One region of the Arthrobacter sp. HS15c genome, then DNA from elsewhere that is predicted to be linked to it. Evidence: predicted binding sites of a transcription regulator. Region 1 holds the regulator's gene; the other holds the start of a gene.
The links. The regulator HrcA, encoded in region 1, represses chaperone genes, less so after heat shock. The targets are predictions, from matches to a motif close to TTNGCACTCGNNNNNNNCGAGTGCNAA.

Region 2: the regulator HrcA is predicted to act here: its motif matches at 4,574-4,600, upstream of ABV518_RS01985 (FmdB family zinc ribbon protein).

What each region holds. Positions count from the first base shown of each region.
Region 1 covers NZ_JBFOHM010000013.1:27,806-35,443, reverse strand. Annotated here, with positions in the region: gene lepA (translation elongation factor 4) at 1-892, shown strand, start outside; gene hemW (radical SAM family heme chaperone HemW) at 929-2,158, shown strand; gene ABV518_RS20095 (DUF4870 domain-containing protein) at 2,203-2,622, opposite strand; gene ABV518_RS20090 (DUF3097 domain-containing protein) at 2,724-3,569, opposite strand; gene hrcA (heat-inducible transcriptional repressor HrcA) at 3,758-4,771, shown strand; gene dnaJ (molecular chaperone DnaJ) at 4,853-5,980, shown strand; gene ABV518_RS20075 (16S rRNA (uracil(1498)-N(3))-methyltransferase) at 5,983-6,765, shown strand; gene ABV518_RS20070 (GerMN domain-containing protein) at 6,777-7,638, opposite strand, start outside.
Region 2 covers NZ_JBFOHM010000001.1:430,204-437,841, reverse strand. Annotated here, with positions in the region: gene ABV518_RS01995 (AAA family ATPase) at 1-3,299, shown strand, start outside; gene ABV518_RS01990 (RcpC/CpaB family pilus assembly protein) at 3,380-3,943, opposite strand; gene ABV518_RS01985 (FmdB family zinc ribbon protein) at 4,251-4,511, opposite strand; gene ABV518_RS01980 (5-formyltetrahydrofolate cyclo-ligase) at 4,641-5,264, opposite strand; gene galU (UTP--glucose-1-phosphate uridylyltransferase GalU) at 5,350-6,255, shown strand; gene ABV518_RS01970 (GNAT family N-acetyltransferase) at 6,262-6,882, shown strand; gene ABV518_RS01965 (hypothetical protein) at 6,981-7,638, shown strand, end outside.

The sequences.
Region 1 (7,638 bases):
TCCGGTGCTCCGCGATGCGCTGGAGAAGCTGATGCTCAACGACGCCGCGCTGGTCTACGAACCCGAAACGTCCGCCGCGCTGGGCTTTGGCTTCCGTGTGGGCTTCCTGGGCCTGCTGCACCTGGAAATCACCCGGGAGCGGCTTGAGCGCGAATACAACCTGGACCTGATCTCCACCGCCCCCAACGTGGAGTACGAGGTAACGCTGGAGGACAAGAAGGTGGTCCACGTGACCAACCCCAGCGAATACCCCTCCGGCAAGATCGCCGAAGTCCGCGAGCCGATGGTGTCCGCCACCATCCTGGCGCCGAACGAATTCGTGGGCGCCATCATGGAGCTGTGCCAGAGCCGCCGCGGTGTGATGGGCGGCATGGACTACCTGTCCGAGGACAGGGTCGAAATCCGGTACCGTCTACCGCTGGCTGAGATCGTGTTCGACTTCTTCGACATCCTCAAGTCCAAGACCCGCGGCTACGGCTCGCTGGACTGGAAAGCGGACGGCGAGCAGGTGGCCGACCTCGTGAAGGTGGACATCATGCTCCAGGGCGAGCAGGTGGATGCGTTCTCGGCCATCACGCACCGCGACAAGGCGTACGCCTACGGCGTGATGATGACTACCAAGCTGCGCGAGCTGATTCCCCGCCAGCAGTTCGAGGTCCCCATCCAGGCTGCCATCGGCTCCAGGATCATCGCCCGGGAAAGCATCCGCGCCATCCGCAAGGACGTGCTTGCCAAGTGCTACGGCGGTGACATTTCGCGAAAGCGCAAACTGCTGGAGAAGCAAAAGGAAGGCAAGAAGCGCATGAAGATGGTGGGCCGCGTCGAGGTTCCGCAGGAAGCCTTCATCGCCGCGCTGACCACCGACGAGTCCAAGGACAAGGCCAAGAAGTAGTGATGACTGTGGCCCGAGGCACCGGAGGCCGCACCCGTGCCTAGCGTTCTTCCCCTCGGCGACCCGGCGCCGTCGGACGGCCTGCTGCCCCCGCAGGCAGCCGACGGTGCGGCGGACCGCGCCTTTGGACTGTATGTGCACATTCCGTTCTGTGCAGTCCGGTGCGGCTACTGTGATTTCAACACGTATACGGCCACCGAGCTTGGAGGCGGCGCGTCGCAGGACGCCTACGCCAGCACTGCCGTGTCCGAGGTGGACTTCGCAGCGACGGTCCTGCGGGCCTCCGGGATCCCGGACCGGCCCATGAGCACGGTGTTCTTCGGCGGTGGAACGCCCACGCTGCTCCCCGCGGAAGACCTCGCGCGGATCCTGGCTGCCGCCGTCGGCCGCTGGGGGCTGGAACCCGGCGCCGAGGTCACCACCGAGGCCAACCCTGACTCGGTCACTCCGGAGTCCCTTGCCGTCCTGAAGAACGCCGGCTTCACCAGGGTATCCTTCGGCATGCAGTCCGCCGTTCCCCATGTGCTCAAAGTCCTGGACCGGACGCACACTCCCAGCCGCGTGCCGCAGGTGGTGCAATGGGCGCGTGACGCCGGCCTCGCCGTGAGCCTGGACCTGATCTACGGGACCCCGGGGGAATCACTGGACGACTGGCGGTACTCCCTCGAGACTGCACTGTCCTACGAGCCGGACCATATCAGTGCCTACGCGCTGATCGTGGAGGACGGCACCAAGCTCGCCGCGCAGATCCGCCGGGGTGAAGTCCCGGGAATTGACGACGACGACCACGCCGACAAGTACGAGCTCGCCGACCAGCTGATCGGCAAAGCCGGGCTCGGCTGGTATGAAGTCAGCAACTGGGCTCGGACGCCCGACCAGGCCTGCCGCCACAACCTGGCCTACTGGCGCGGCGACGACTGGTGGGGCATCGGCCCCGGAGCCCACTCACACGTGGGCGGTGTGCGCTGGTGGAACGTCAAGCATCCCACGGCCTATGCCGGCAGGCTGGCGCAGGGGCTCTCACCGGCCGCCGGGCGGGAAACCCTCGACGACGGCACACGGGACATGGAACGGATCATGCTCGAGGCGCGGCTCGTCACCGGTGTCGGCATCAGTTCGCTGGGGGAGTCCGGCCGGAAAGAAGTGGCCGGGCTCATCGCGGACGCGCTGGTGGAGCCAGCGCAGGCATTCAGGGGCCAGCTGGTGCTGACGCTGAAGGGCCGGCTGCTCGCCGACGCGGTGGTGCGCAGGATCCTGCCGGACTAGCCCCGCGTCCGCGGCCTCGGGACGCCGCTTGGCGCGTGCGGGGATTACTTGATCCAGCGCAGGTTGTACTGGTAGCGGTGCGGCTGGCCGCGGTTTACGTGGATGCCCGCTGCAACGGAATAGCACGTCAGCGCAATCCAGATCAGCGTGGCAATGACGGCGAAGATGTTGCCGATCACGGGGATGAACACCAGCAGGTTGGCCACCACGGCCGCGATGGTGGGAGGCAGGCTGAAGTTCAGCGCTTCCTTCGATTCCTGGGCGGTAAACGGCCCGCGGTCCCGGAAGATGAGGTAGATCAGCAGCGACGGAACGCACCCGAGAATGCCGCCGAAGTGCGCCAGCGTAGCCCACTGCCGGTCTTCACTGGCCGTCAGGGGCAGCGCGTTTGCCGGAACGCCATGGTACTCGGAGCGGCCCTGGCCGCCCTGGTTGTCCCTGTGTTCGCGTGCGTTTTCTGCCACGGTGTCTTCCTTCGAAAATGCAATGGTGCGTTGATGTAGAACATTCAAACTTACAGGGTGCCGGGCCAAGTGCAGAGGCACCTGCAGTACCAAGAATACTGCTAGGGAACGGTCAGGAAGTCGATGACTTCTTCCACCCTGCCCAGCAGCGATGCTTCCAGGTCGGCGTAGCTGCGGACCGCGCCCAGCAGTTTTTGCCAGCCCAGGCCGATGTCTTCCTTGGTGGAATGGGGCCAGCCGAACGCCGCCAGGATGCCTGTCTTCCAGTCCTGGCCCCGGGGGACGACGGGCCAGCTTTCAATTCCCAGCACTGCAGGCCGGATGGCCTGCCACACATCGACATAGGGATGGCCAACGATGAGGACATTGCCTGCTGCCCCCGGCGAGGCCATCACGGCGTCCGCGATCCGGGACTCCTTGGAGTCCGGCACCAGGTGGTCAACGAGCACGCCCAGCCTGCGGCCGGGACCCGGGGAGAAGTCAGCCACGGCGGCGGCCAGATCATCAATGCCGTGCAAAGGCTCGACGACGATGCCTTCCACCCGGAGGTCGTCTCCCCAGACCTTTTCCACCAGTTCGGCGTCGTGCTTGCCCTCCACCCAGATCCGGCTGGCCTTCGCCACCTGTGCCCGCTGGCCGGCGACACGGACCGAACCGGAGGCCGTCCGTCCGGCCGGCGCGGTGGCTTGCCGGGGTGCCGGCGGCATGAGCCGGATGGGCTGCCCCTCGAGGAGGAAGCCGTAGCCAAGCCGGAAGGACCGCGATTTGCCCCGCCGGTCCTCCAGCGCCACGACATGCATGCCGCCGGATTTTTCGACCCTCGTCACGGCGCCCACCCAGCCTGACTGGACATCTTCCAGGACCATGCCCCGCTCCACCGGCACTTCCGGGAGCTGGTTCCTGACGGGGGCGGCGATCTCCTGGGGGCCCCAGTTCTGGTATTGCATGGATGTGTTCCGCCTTGCCTAGGTCCTGGCCCGGAATTTCGCCCGGAGCGGTACCAATGCTAACAACGGGGTGAGTCATATTAGACTGTTAGCACTTAGGCATGTCGAGTGCTAAGCCGCGCCCGCGCCGCGGCCGGTGCGCCCGGCGGGGGAAACCCGGCGCCCGTGACCCTGGATGGAGGTGGAGTGTGAGCGAGCCGCGCAAACTTGAAGTACTGCGTGCCATCGTGGAGGACTACGTGCACTCCCGCGAACCGGTGGGGTCCAAGGCGTTGGTTGAACGCCACCATCTGGGCGTGTCCAGCGCCACCATCCGCAACGACATGGCGGCCCTGGAGGACGACGGCCTGATTACAGCGCCGCATACCAGCGCCGGTCGCATCCCCACGGACAAGGGCTACCGGCTGTTTGTGGACCAAATCTCCGCAGTAAAACCCTTGTCGCAGGCTGAACGCCGCGCCATCCAGACGCTCCTCGAGGGCTCGGACGATCTCGACGACGTCCTGGAGCGGACCGTCCGGCTGCTGTCACAGCTGACCAACCAGGTGGCAGTGGTCCAGTACCCGCACCTGAGCCGCGCCACGATCCGCCACATCGAATTTGTGCTCCTGGCCCCCCGCCAGGTCCTTGTAGTCCTCATCGCCAACACCGGCAAGGTGGAGCAAAAGGTGGTCGACGTCGGCCAGGACCTGGGCGATGAAGCCCTCGCCGGCATCCGGGGCAGGTTCCTCGGCTCGCTCGCCGGAACCCCGCTCAGCCACCTCACCCAGTCGCTGCCCGTGGTGGTTTCGGGGATTGGCCCGGGGCAGCGGCCGGCGGCGCAGGCCCTGGCCCACGGCCTGGAGATCCTCGCCCACAACAGCCGCGAAGACCGCATGGTCATGGCCGGCACCGCCAACCTTGCCAGGTCCAACGTTGACTTCCCGCTCAGCATCGGCCCGGTGCTTGAAGCACTCGAGGAACAGGTGGTCATGCTGCGGCTGCTGAGCGAGATGGCGCAGGATCCCCGCGGCGTGACAGTCAGCATCGGCCGGGAAAACCCCTACGACGGGCTCGCTGAAGCATCGGTGGTCGCCACGGCGTACGGCCCGGACAGCACGGCCAAAATCGGGGTACTGGGCCCCACCCGGATGGATTACCCCACCACCATGGCGGCAGTCAGGGCCGTGGCCCGCTATCTGTCAAGGATTCTGGGCCCCTGACCGCACCTGGCCGGGCCCCAGGCAAGAAAAGCAGTGCAAGCAGTCCGACTGCAGCAGGACAAACAGGAAGAGATACGAACTTTGAGCAGCCACTACGACGTCCTTGGAGTCTCACCGGAAGCCACCGGGGAAGAGATCAAGAAGGCCTACCGCAAGCTGGCCCGCACGCTTCACCCGGACGTCAACCCCGGTGAGGACGCTTCGGACCGCTTCAAGGCCGTAACCCACGCCTACGAGGTGCTCTCCGACCCGCAGAAGCGCAGGGTCTATGACACCACCGGCAACGAAAACGGCACCGACAACGGCTTCGGCGGCGGCGGTTACGCCGGGCAGGGCTTCGCCTTCCAGGACATCTTTGACACCTTTTTCGGCGCCGGAGGATCCGCCGGGCCGGCGTCGCGTGTCCGGCGCGGGCAGGATGCCCTCATCAGCGTCAGGATCGAACTCCGCGATGCCGTCTTCGGGGTCAACAAGAAACTCGAGGTGGACACCGCCGTCGTCTGCCCCACCTGCAACGGCTCCTGCTGCCGGGAAGGAAGCCACCCGGAACGCTGCGACATCTGTGGCGGCAGCGGACAGGTCCAGCGCGCGGTACGGTCCATCCTGGGCCAGGTCATGACGGCCGCCCCGTGCGGAAGCTGCGAAGGCTTCGGCACCGTGATCAAGGACCCCTGCAACGAATGCAGCGGGCAGGGCCGGATCCGCAGCCGCCGGTCGATGACCATCAAGGTGCCCGCCGGCGTTGCCACCGGAACCCGGATCCAGCTGTCCGGCCAGGGCGAGGCAGGCCCGGCAGGCGGCCCGGCGGGTGATCTCTACGTTGAGATCCGGGTTAACAACGACGCCACCTATGTGCGTGACGGCGACGACCTGCACGCCACGCTGAACATTCCCATGACCGCAGCCGCCCTGGGCACGGAAGTGTCCCTGGAGACCTTCGACGGGCTGCAGGAAATCGACGTCAAATCGGGAACCCAGTCAGGGGAGATCATCACTTTGCGTGGCCTGGGCGTGACCCACCTCCGCGGCTACGGCCGCGGCGACCTCAAGGTGCACCTCCAGGTGGAGACGCCGGCCAAGCTGGATTCCGCCCAGGAAGACCTGCTGCGGCAGCTGGCGAAGCTGCGCGGCGAACAGTTCACGGAGGGCAAACTTGCCGCCAGCGGCGGTGTCTTCGCCAAGCTGCGGGACCGGCTCGGTAACCTGTAGCGGTGAGCAATCCGGTTTTCTTCAGCGCCGCGGGGACGCTGGACCACATGGTCCCCGGCGCCCAATTTGTCCTGCAGGGGCCCGAGGCCCGGCACGCCGTGGCGGTCAAACGGCTTGCCCCCGGCGAGTCCGTGGACATCGCGGACGGTGCCGGCAAACGGCTGACCGGTACGGTGGTGGCGGCATCACCGTCCGAACTGACAGTTGAGTGCTCCGCGCTGACGGCGGAAGAAAAACCGGACATCCGGCTGGTCCTGGTGCAGGCGCTGGCCAAGGGCGACCGCGATGAGCTCGCCGTGGAAACCGCCACCGAGCTGGGCATCGACGCCGTCATCCCGTGGCAGTCCGAGCGGTCCATCGTACGGTGGAAAGGCGAGCGGGCAGCGAAGGCACACGCCAAGTGGCAGTCGGTGGCCACGGCTGCCGCCAAGCAGGCCAGACGCGCCTGGATCCCGGAGGTGCGCGCCGCCGTCGAAACCCCTGGACTTGCTGCAGCAGCCGGCGCGGCCGACCTCGCCATCATCCTGCACGAGGACGCCGTCCGGCCGTTCCGGTCTGTTCTGGAGTCCTGGCACGCGACGGCGGACGGCAGCGGGCCCCGCGAAATTCTGCTCATTGTGGGGCCGGAGGGCGGGATCAGTCCGCGTGAAGTGACCAGGCTGTGCAGTGCCGGCGCGGTGACGGCACTCCTTGGGCACCATGTGCTCAGATCCTCCACCGCCGGTCCCGCCGCGGTGGTCCTTGCCAGCGACGTGCTGGGCCGCTGGGCCGCCCCTGCAGGCTGAGAGTGTGGTTGCTAGCGCACGCTGAAGCTGCGCGTATCAACGTTCAGCTCCTGATCGCTGCCTGAGGGGTCCGCCTGTGCGACGCGAAGCTCGTAGTCGCCCGGGGTGAGCGTCAAGGCGAGGGTAAACACGCCGGATTGGGCGGCCTCCGCCGCGGCGGTGGTCTCACCGGTCAGGAAAGGCGTCTTCTCGCCGTTCCCTTCCTCACGCAGGATGCGCCAGCGCAGCTTGCCGCCGGGGAGCGTGTTCCGCCCGGTGATCTTAACGCTGCCATCGGCGACTTCCACGTCTTCCTGCGGATCGATGATCCATACCGGAGCCACCATGCCGGGACTCCGGGACATCAGCTTGCCAAGGCGCACGTGGTTGAACGCAAGGTAGTCGGTGTGCCCGTCCACGAGAACCATCACCTGGATCTGCTGGCCGGAATCGATGAGGCCTGAACTCGCGCCGGCCGCCGTGGCCGTGTACACCAGCTGCTGGATGGCGCGGCCGGCCATGTCGGCGTCGAGGTTGCTGTTGAAGGCGTCCTCGGAGACGTCAACGGTGATGACGTTCTTGCCGGAGATGGACGTGGCCAGCTTCTTGGGGTTCTGCCACGGCGTGAAGAAATCCGGGTCGAGGGGCTTGTCCGACATCATGGCCCGCAGTGCCCTGGTCACCGGGTTTTCCTGTTCGGGCACATCCCTGAACTCGCGGTAGAGGAATACGTTGTTGTTGCTGCGGCCGATCCAATAGACGGGTGCCTTGTTGGATGACTGCGTGGTTTCCAGCGGCGCGCTGGTGGACGGCACCCCTGGCGACGTATTTTCCGCGGCCTGGCTCGAATTCTGCGCCAGCGTGGGCTCCGGCCCGGGATCCGCGATGCAGCCG
Region 2 (7,638 bases), on a different contig from region 1:
GCAGTCCGCCAGGAACCGGCCAGACGCAGACCGCCATCAACACCATCGGCGCGCTCGTGGATGCCGGCAAAACCGTCCTGGTGGTTGGCGACCGGCGTGCCAGCCTCAACGAGGTGTCGGCGCAGCTGGAGACCCTCGGCCTTGAATCCATCCTGTTCCAGCTCTCCGGCACCGCCACTCCGCAGCAGTTCAAGGCACAGCTGGTGCGCGCCATCGTCCGGAACGAGAAGTCCCTCCAGCCCCAGCTCGGGAACCTGCATAAGACCCTCACCGAACACCGGCACGCCCTGACGGACCACGTTGCGTCCCTCCACAACGTGCGGCAGCGCTGGGGGTGCTCGCCCTATCAGGCCATGCAGTCACTGGCCGAACTGACCTCCATCCAGCCTGCCCCGGCCACTACTGTCCGGCTCAAGCGGAGCGTCCTGGACAACATCAGGGACCGCAACGAACTCGCGGGCCGGCTCCACCGTGCCGCCGAACTCGGCAGTTTCAGCCGTGCGTCCACCACCAGCCCCTGGCACGGGGCCAGGCTGCTCACCCGCAAGGAAACGGAAGAAGCCCAGCAGCTGGCCCGCTCCGTGGAAGAAACCCTGCCGGTCCTGCGGGACCGCATGAACGCCGTGGCGGAGCACGCCGAGATCCGCCTTGGCCTGTCATTTGCCGAATGGGGCGAGCAGCTTGAGCTCCTTATGGCGGTGCGGGAAAGCCTGGACAAGTTCACCCCGGACATTTTCGACCGGCCCGTCCATGACCTGATATCGGCGACCGCATCCTCGGCCTGGCGGCGTGAGCGGAACATCGACATGGCGTCCATGCAGCGCTCCCGGTTGCGCCGCGTGGCGAAGGAATACGTCCGCCCCGGGGTCCACATCGCGGACCTCCACAGCTCACTGCTGCTCGTGCAGGAACAGCGCGCACTGTGGTCCGGCTACGCCACAACGCAGCGCCACCCCGCCGTGCCGTCCGGGCTGGCGGAGATGAACATGATGTACCGCTCTCTGGACCGTGAACTGACGGAGCTGGGGGAGGCCCTGCGGCACACCGAGGCGGGCGGTTCCCTGGCAACCACGCCGTACCCGGAGCTGATGGAACGCCTCGAGCGGCTGGTCGCGGACACGGACACCCTGAAAACACTGCCGGAGCGCACGCTGCTGGTGGAGAACATGCGCGAACACGGCCTGGGTGAACTGCTCACCGACCTCGCCGAGCGGGAGGTCCCGGCCGGATCCGTGGCCGCGGAGCTTGAACTCGCATGGTGGCAGTCCGCGCTGGAAGCCATGATCAGCGGCGACGACTACCTCGCCATGTCCGACGGTGACGCCCTCCGGCAGCTGGAAGCTGAATACCGGCTCGCCGACAACGCGCATATTGCCAGCGGCGCAGCGCGGCTCCGCTGGGACCTGTCCGAGCGGTGGCGCGCAGCCATCGGCGAGAACCCGCGCCAGGCCGCCCTGCTGCGAAGTCTGCTCAAGGACGGGCGGGTGACCCTTGCCGCGCTGACCGCCCAGGCGCCGGCGCTGGTGCCCATGCTGGTGCCTGTCTGGTCCGTGAGCCCGTACCTGATGACCGGGCTGCTTCCGGCGGAGCAGCGTTTTGATGCCGTGGTTGTCCTGGACGCCGAGGCAACGTCGCTCCAGGCGGTCCTGCCAGCCATGGCCCGGGCCAAGCAGGTCATTGCATTCGGCGATTCCCGGATTGCCAGCCCGCGCACTTTCACCGTCGGAGTGGAACGGCTCGCGGCCGGCGAAACGGCCCACCAGCGCGTGGAGAGCGCCTTCTCCGCACTGTCAGCCGTGCTGCCGGTCTGGCGGCTGAACTTTGTGTACCGGGCCGTGGACGAGGACCTGGTCCTCCAGCTCAGCAAGAATTTCTACGACGGCGGCCTCCGCCGGCTGCCGGAGGGCCAGTCCGCCACAGGCCTGGACAGGGCCCTGCTGGTTGAGTACCTGCCGGACGGCACCGGGCTGCCGAGCGCCGACCACGAAGGTGTTGAATCCGTCGTGGCAGAGGTGAACCGGGTGGTGCACCTTGTCTTCGAACATGCACGGCTCCGCCCGCGCACGTCCCTCGCCGTTGTCACGGCCAGCCTGAGGCACGCGGCCAGGATCGGCGAATCCATCCGGCTGCAGCTGCCCAACCACCCCGGCCTTGCCGGGTTCTTCGGCGCAGGTCCCGAATCCTTCCGCGTCGTGGACCTTGAACGTGCACAGGGCCTGGTCCGGGACCACGTGATTTTTTCACCCGGCTTCGGACGGACGCCGCATGGCCGCGCCCTGCACAATTTCGGTCCGTTGTCCGCCGAGGGTGGCCGGGAAAAGTTCGCCCTGGCCATGACCCGGGCGCGCCGGTCCCTGCACGTCCTGACCTGCTTCCGGCCGGAAGACCTGGACCACACCAGGCTGGCCCACGGCGCCGTCGACCTTTACGAGCTTCTGGACCGGGAGATTGCCGGGAACACCAACCTCGGCACCCCTGCCTCCCGGGCGGCCGCCAGCGAGCAGGCGCTCGGAGCGGATCCGCTGGTTGCTGACCTCGGGGACCGCCTGCGTGCCCGCGGCGCGCGCGTCTGGCACCAGTACGACGGCGTCATCGACATGGTGGCCGCAGCCGACCCGCTCAGCACCATGGGCCAGGACGACCCCGAGACGCCGTGGCCGGTGGCCATCGAATCAGACGGCACCGACCAGTACCGGACCATGAGTGTCCGGGAGCGGAGCCGGCTCCGGCCGCAGCTCCTCGAGCGTATGGGCTGGCGGTACATGCCACTGTGGACCATCGAGGTCTTCACCGACCCTTCGGCGTGCGCTGACCGCATTGCCGGTTACCTGGGCCTGGAGAAAGTGGTCCTGCCGGGCCGGGCCACGGCATCCGCAAATTTCTTCGACGACGACGTGGACCCGCTCTCACTTGAAGCCTATGGGAGCCTCAGCCGGGAGGATGACCTTCCCAGCCGGGCTGACCACACGCGGCAGGGACAGCCTGCTGCGCCGGAAAACTACCAGAACCGGGCGGCACGTCCGGATGAGGAGGAGGCGGTCCGCGTGGCCCCAACACACAACGCTGACGCCCGCGCCGGCGGAGAAGCCGCCGACGGCCAGGTGCCAAGCCAGGGCACAGGCCAGGAAAACGCCCGCGAGGAAGCCAAAACGCCTGCCCCGTACGGCCAGGCTGCCACCGGAACAGAGGGCATCCTGCCCAACAAAGCCGCGGAGGACGACCCCCGGCGCTGGGGCGATGGCCCCGATGACGACCACGACGCATGGCTGAAGGAACAGAAACCGCCGCACTGGGGGTGATGGACCGGCGCCCCACCGCGCCATGGGCCTCACCAGCGGGCGCGGGCGGGTCACCCCGCCGACGGCCCCTCGTGTCACCCTCACGGCGGCCCGACAAGGACGAAAAACAGTTTGCCTTGCGTGGAGGCGCCTGCCAGCCGTGCAGCCTGTCCGGGGTCGGCCGCCACCACGATGAGGCCGTCTGTCTCGCCTGTTCCCAGCCATTCTCCGGTTTTACCGCCCTGGCCCGAGGTCCAGAGCACTGGCACGGCCGTCGCCAGCACTTCCGAGGCAGCCTGCTGGTCGTAGCCGTTCGCGGACGTGAGCACCACGTTGACCAGCTGCCCCGGTGACACGAGCTGGATGGAGGAAGCGTCCGCCATCCGCAGCGGCACAGCTGCAGAACCCGGCGGAGTCCCCGCAAGCAAACCGGGGCCCAGCAGCTGGGTGTCCGTCAGGAGCTGCCCTTTGCGGAGCGGGGCTGCCAACTGCTTTCCCGCTGCCTCGGAGGTGACCTGAAGGGATCCGGCGGCGATCATGCCCGGCGGAACCTGTACTTCGGCCACGTCCGAGGGCGCCAGTGTGGAACCGGTCGGAAGGTCCCGGGCCGCGGCGAGGGCCGTCACCGAATACGCAGGCGCCGGAGTGAGCTGATGGACCGCCACGGCGGCTGCAACGCAGAGCAGGAACGCTATGGCGAGACGGCGGTTGCGGGCCAGCCACGGGCCAAGCCGACGGCCCGGCGGTCGGCCAGCCGACAGCGGACGCGCACCACGTGACGGACGCCCGGGCTCAGGGTTCTTTCGGCTGGTGGGAGTTCTTCGATGAGGGCGAAACAGTGTGGCGGACATGGGCCCACGCTATTTCGGGCCGGACACAGAGAACAGACCGGTCTAAGGCTATGTGGACAACCGGACCGGGCAGCGCTGAGGATGTCGCGGCAATGCGGGGCCTGGGAACAGGCCTGGCGCGTCAGCTTGCGGCAGCGGCCGTGGCGGGGGCGGGTGCCGGCGCGGCGGGCGCCGACGGGGCGGCCGAAACCGTGCTTCCCTTGGCATCCCGGGAGTCGGTGCGGTAGAAACCGGAGCCCTTGAAGACCACGCCAACACTGTTGAACTTCTTGCGCAAGGTGCCCTGGCACTCGGGGCAGGACGTCAGTGTGCTGTCCGTGAACGACTGGACAATATCGAAGGCATGGCTGCAATCCTTGCAGGCGTACGCATACGTTGGCACTGGTGCTCCTCCTCTTGGACAAACGAGAGGTCCCGTGCTGCCAGGACGAACGTTTCCGTCCATTAGCAGTCGCAGGGCCTGAGTGCCAATTCTATCATCCCCGCCGGGGAGGCTGGCCGGCGTCGGAAGTTAGGCCCGCTCCGGGCCCAGGTGAACCAGCCCCGAGGGAGTGAGGGCGTCCGGTACTTTCCGGTCGAAGTCCTCGGCGGGAATGCTGCCGGCAGGCAGTACCTCCCGGTCGTACACGATCGCCGCCGAGGGAAGGCCGGGCCGGACGCCGTCGAGCGCATCGAGGAAAACGTCGTAGTAGCCACCGCCTTGTCCGATGCGGTGGCCGTTGTGGTCCAGGGCGGTGGCCGGCAGGAAGAGCCCGGAGACGCCGGCCATCACGTCGAGCCCGTGCCGGGTCCCCGCCGGCTCAAGGATGGGGGCAAACGTGCTGCGGACGAGCTCCCCGCCCGGTGCCCAGAACACCCAGCTGAGCCGGCGTCCGGCTTCGCAGACCGGCAGCAGAATCCTGTGGCCCCGGCCGTGAAGAGCATCAATGAGCGGGCCTGTGGGCGGCTCGAAACCCACGCCGAGGTAAACGCAAAACGTCGACGGCCTCCCCGGGGAAAGATGGTCAGCCCAGTCGAGGCCGTGGCGCGCTATGCCGGCACCGGCCGCCTCGCGGGCGGCGGGGTCCATGGCGGCGCGGACAGCCCGGTGCAGTGCACGGATCTCTTCCTTGGCTGAGCTGCTGCCAGCAGTCATAGTGGCTGCTCCTCCTGTTTGTCCCGGCCGGGTTTCTCCCGTCCAATAATTACTGTCTGTATGTTCCCTCCGCTAGATTAGTCCGGTGACTACCACTAACCAGACAGTACGCAAGGCCGTCATTCCCGCTGCGGGACTCGGCACCAGGTTCCTGCCTGCCACCAAGGCCATGCCGAAGGAAATGCTCCCGGTAGTCGACAAACCGGCCATCCAGTATGTCGTTGAGGAAGCCGTCAAGGTTGGCCTTAACGACATCCTGATGATCACCGGCCGCAACAAGCGCGCCCTCGAAGACCACTTCGACAGGGTCCCGGCACTCGAAGCCACCCTGGCGGACAAGGGTGAGACAGCAAAACTGTCATCCATCCAGGCCGCCAGCAACCTCGGTGACATCCACTACGTCCGCCAGGGCGACCCCAACGGCCTTGGCCACGCGGTGCTTCGTGCCAAGCAGCACGTTGGTTACGAACCGTTCGCCGTCCTGCTGGGCGATGACCTGATAGACGCCCGGGACGAACTGCTGAGCACCATGATCGACGTCCAGGCGAAAACCGGTGGCTCGGTTGTGGCCCTGATCGAGGTGGAACCGTCCCAGATCAGCGCCTATGGCTGCGCGGACATCCAGGAAATCGACGGCGAAAGCTATGTCCGGATCAACGAGCTGGTGGAAAAGCCCGACGTCGCAGATGCGCCCTCCAACCTCGCCGTCATTGGACGCTACGTCCTGCACCCTGCGGTCTTTGAGGTGCTCGAACGCACCGGACCGGGGCGCGGCGGCGAGATCCAGCTCACCGACGCCCTGCAGGAACTGGCTGCCGGCGACGGGGAAGGCCACGGAGTCTACGGCGTCGTGTTCCGTGGACGCCGCTACGACACCGGTGACAAGCTCAGCTACCTCAAGGCCTGCGTCCAGCTGGCCATCGACAGCGATGACCTTGGTCCCGGTCTGCGCGAGTGGCTGCCCGGTTTCACCGCCGGCCTCTCCCACTAACGCACCGTGCGCGCAGGCCCCATCTGGCCCGTCACGCTGGAGTGCGGCGACCTGGTACTGCGTCCCATCCGGTACCGGGACAGGAAGGAATGGACCGAAGTCCGGGGGCGCAACAGCGAATGGCTTGCTCCGTGGGAGGCGTCCAACCCGGCGCCCGGGGGAGGCCTGCCCGATTACCGGCAGATGGTGCGGTCCCTCAAGATCCAGGCCGCGCAGTCGACGGCACTGCCGTTCCTCATCACCGAGCGGCGGCCCGGCGCGGCGGCTCCAGCCATAGTTGGCCAGCTGACCGTGTCATCCATTGTGTGGGGCTCAGCCATGATGGCAACGCTCGGGTACTGGGTGGACCAGGGGCGGGCAGGACATGGCATTGCGCCTACGGCCGTGGCCCTGGCCACGGACCACTGCTTCCAGGTTTTGGGGCTGCACCGCATGGAGATCAACATCCGTCCGGAGAACGGGCCCAGCCTGAGGGTGGTTGAAAAGCTGGGCTTCCGGGACGAGGGTTACCGGCCCCGTTTCCTGCATATCAACGGCGAGTGGGCCGACCACCGGACCTTTGCCCTGACCTCGGAAGAAGTCCCTGACGGGCTGCTGCCCCGGTGGCTGGCCTCCCGCCAGTCCTGAGTCCCGGGCCGTCATAATTCCATTGATTTGCCACGTTGCCGACGACACACCGTGGCTAATGCCGCAGGGGCTGACTTAATGCTCATACGGTTTTGATTGTGGACTTCCCCCTTAGCAGCTCAGTGATCCTTGTGGTTGCCGTTGTGCTCTGGATTGTCTGGGTTGCCCCGTATGTTCTCCGGAACCGCCGGCACCAGTTTCAGGCTGCAGGTGAGATGACGGCGGACGCACCAGCTACTGACTCATCGGACCCGAGAGCCGGGACGGTCATGAACATCACCGCCCAGCAGGAGAAAGCCATGGACATCAGGAAGAGCCCCGCTGCCGCAGCAGGCGCCGGCGCAGCGGACACCGCCGCACCGGAGCCCGGCGACAGGCCGGCGCCGAGTGGATTCAAGATCCGCTACGGCCGCACGGCACTCGCCCTCGCGGCCCTGGTCTCACTCCTGACCGCGCTCATTGCCGGCATGCTTCTCCCGTTTGGACTGGGCAGCGGGCTGCTGCCGGTTTCTGCCTTCCTGGTGGCCTTCGGATCGCTGGCATTGCTCCGCGGCCTGGCAGTCCGTGACCGCAGGAAAAAGGTCAACGCCGCGTTCCGTGCCGCTATGGGTTCGCCGGCCCGCCGACACAGTGAGCCGGAGCGGACTCCCCTCAACACACCCAAGCCTGCGTCCCAGCCGGAACGGCCCCTGTTCGACGCCGAGGCCCACCAGCCCAAGGCCAAGCCGCTGACCGCCGCTGAACTGCGCGAAGCTG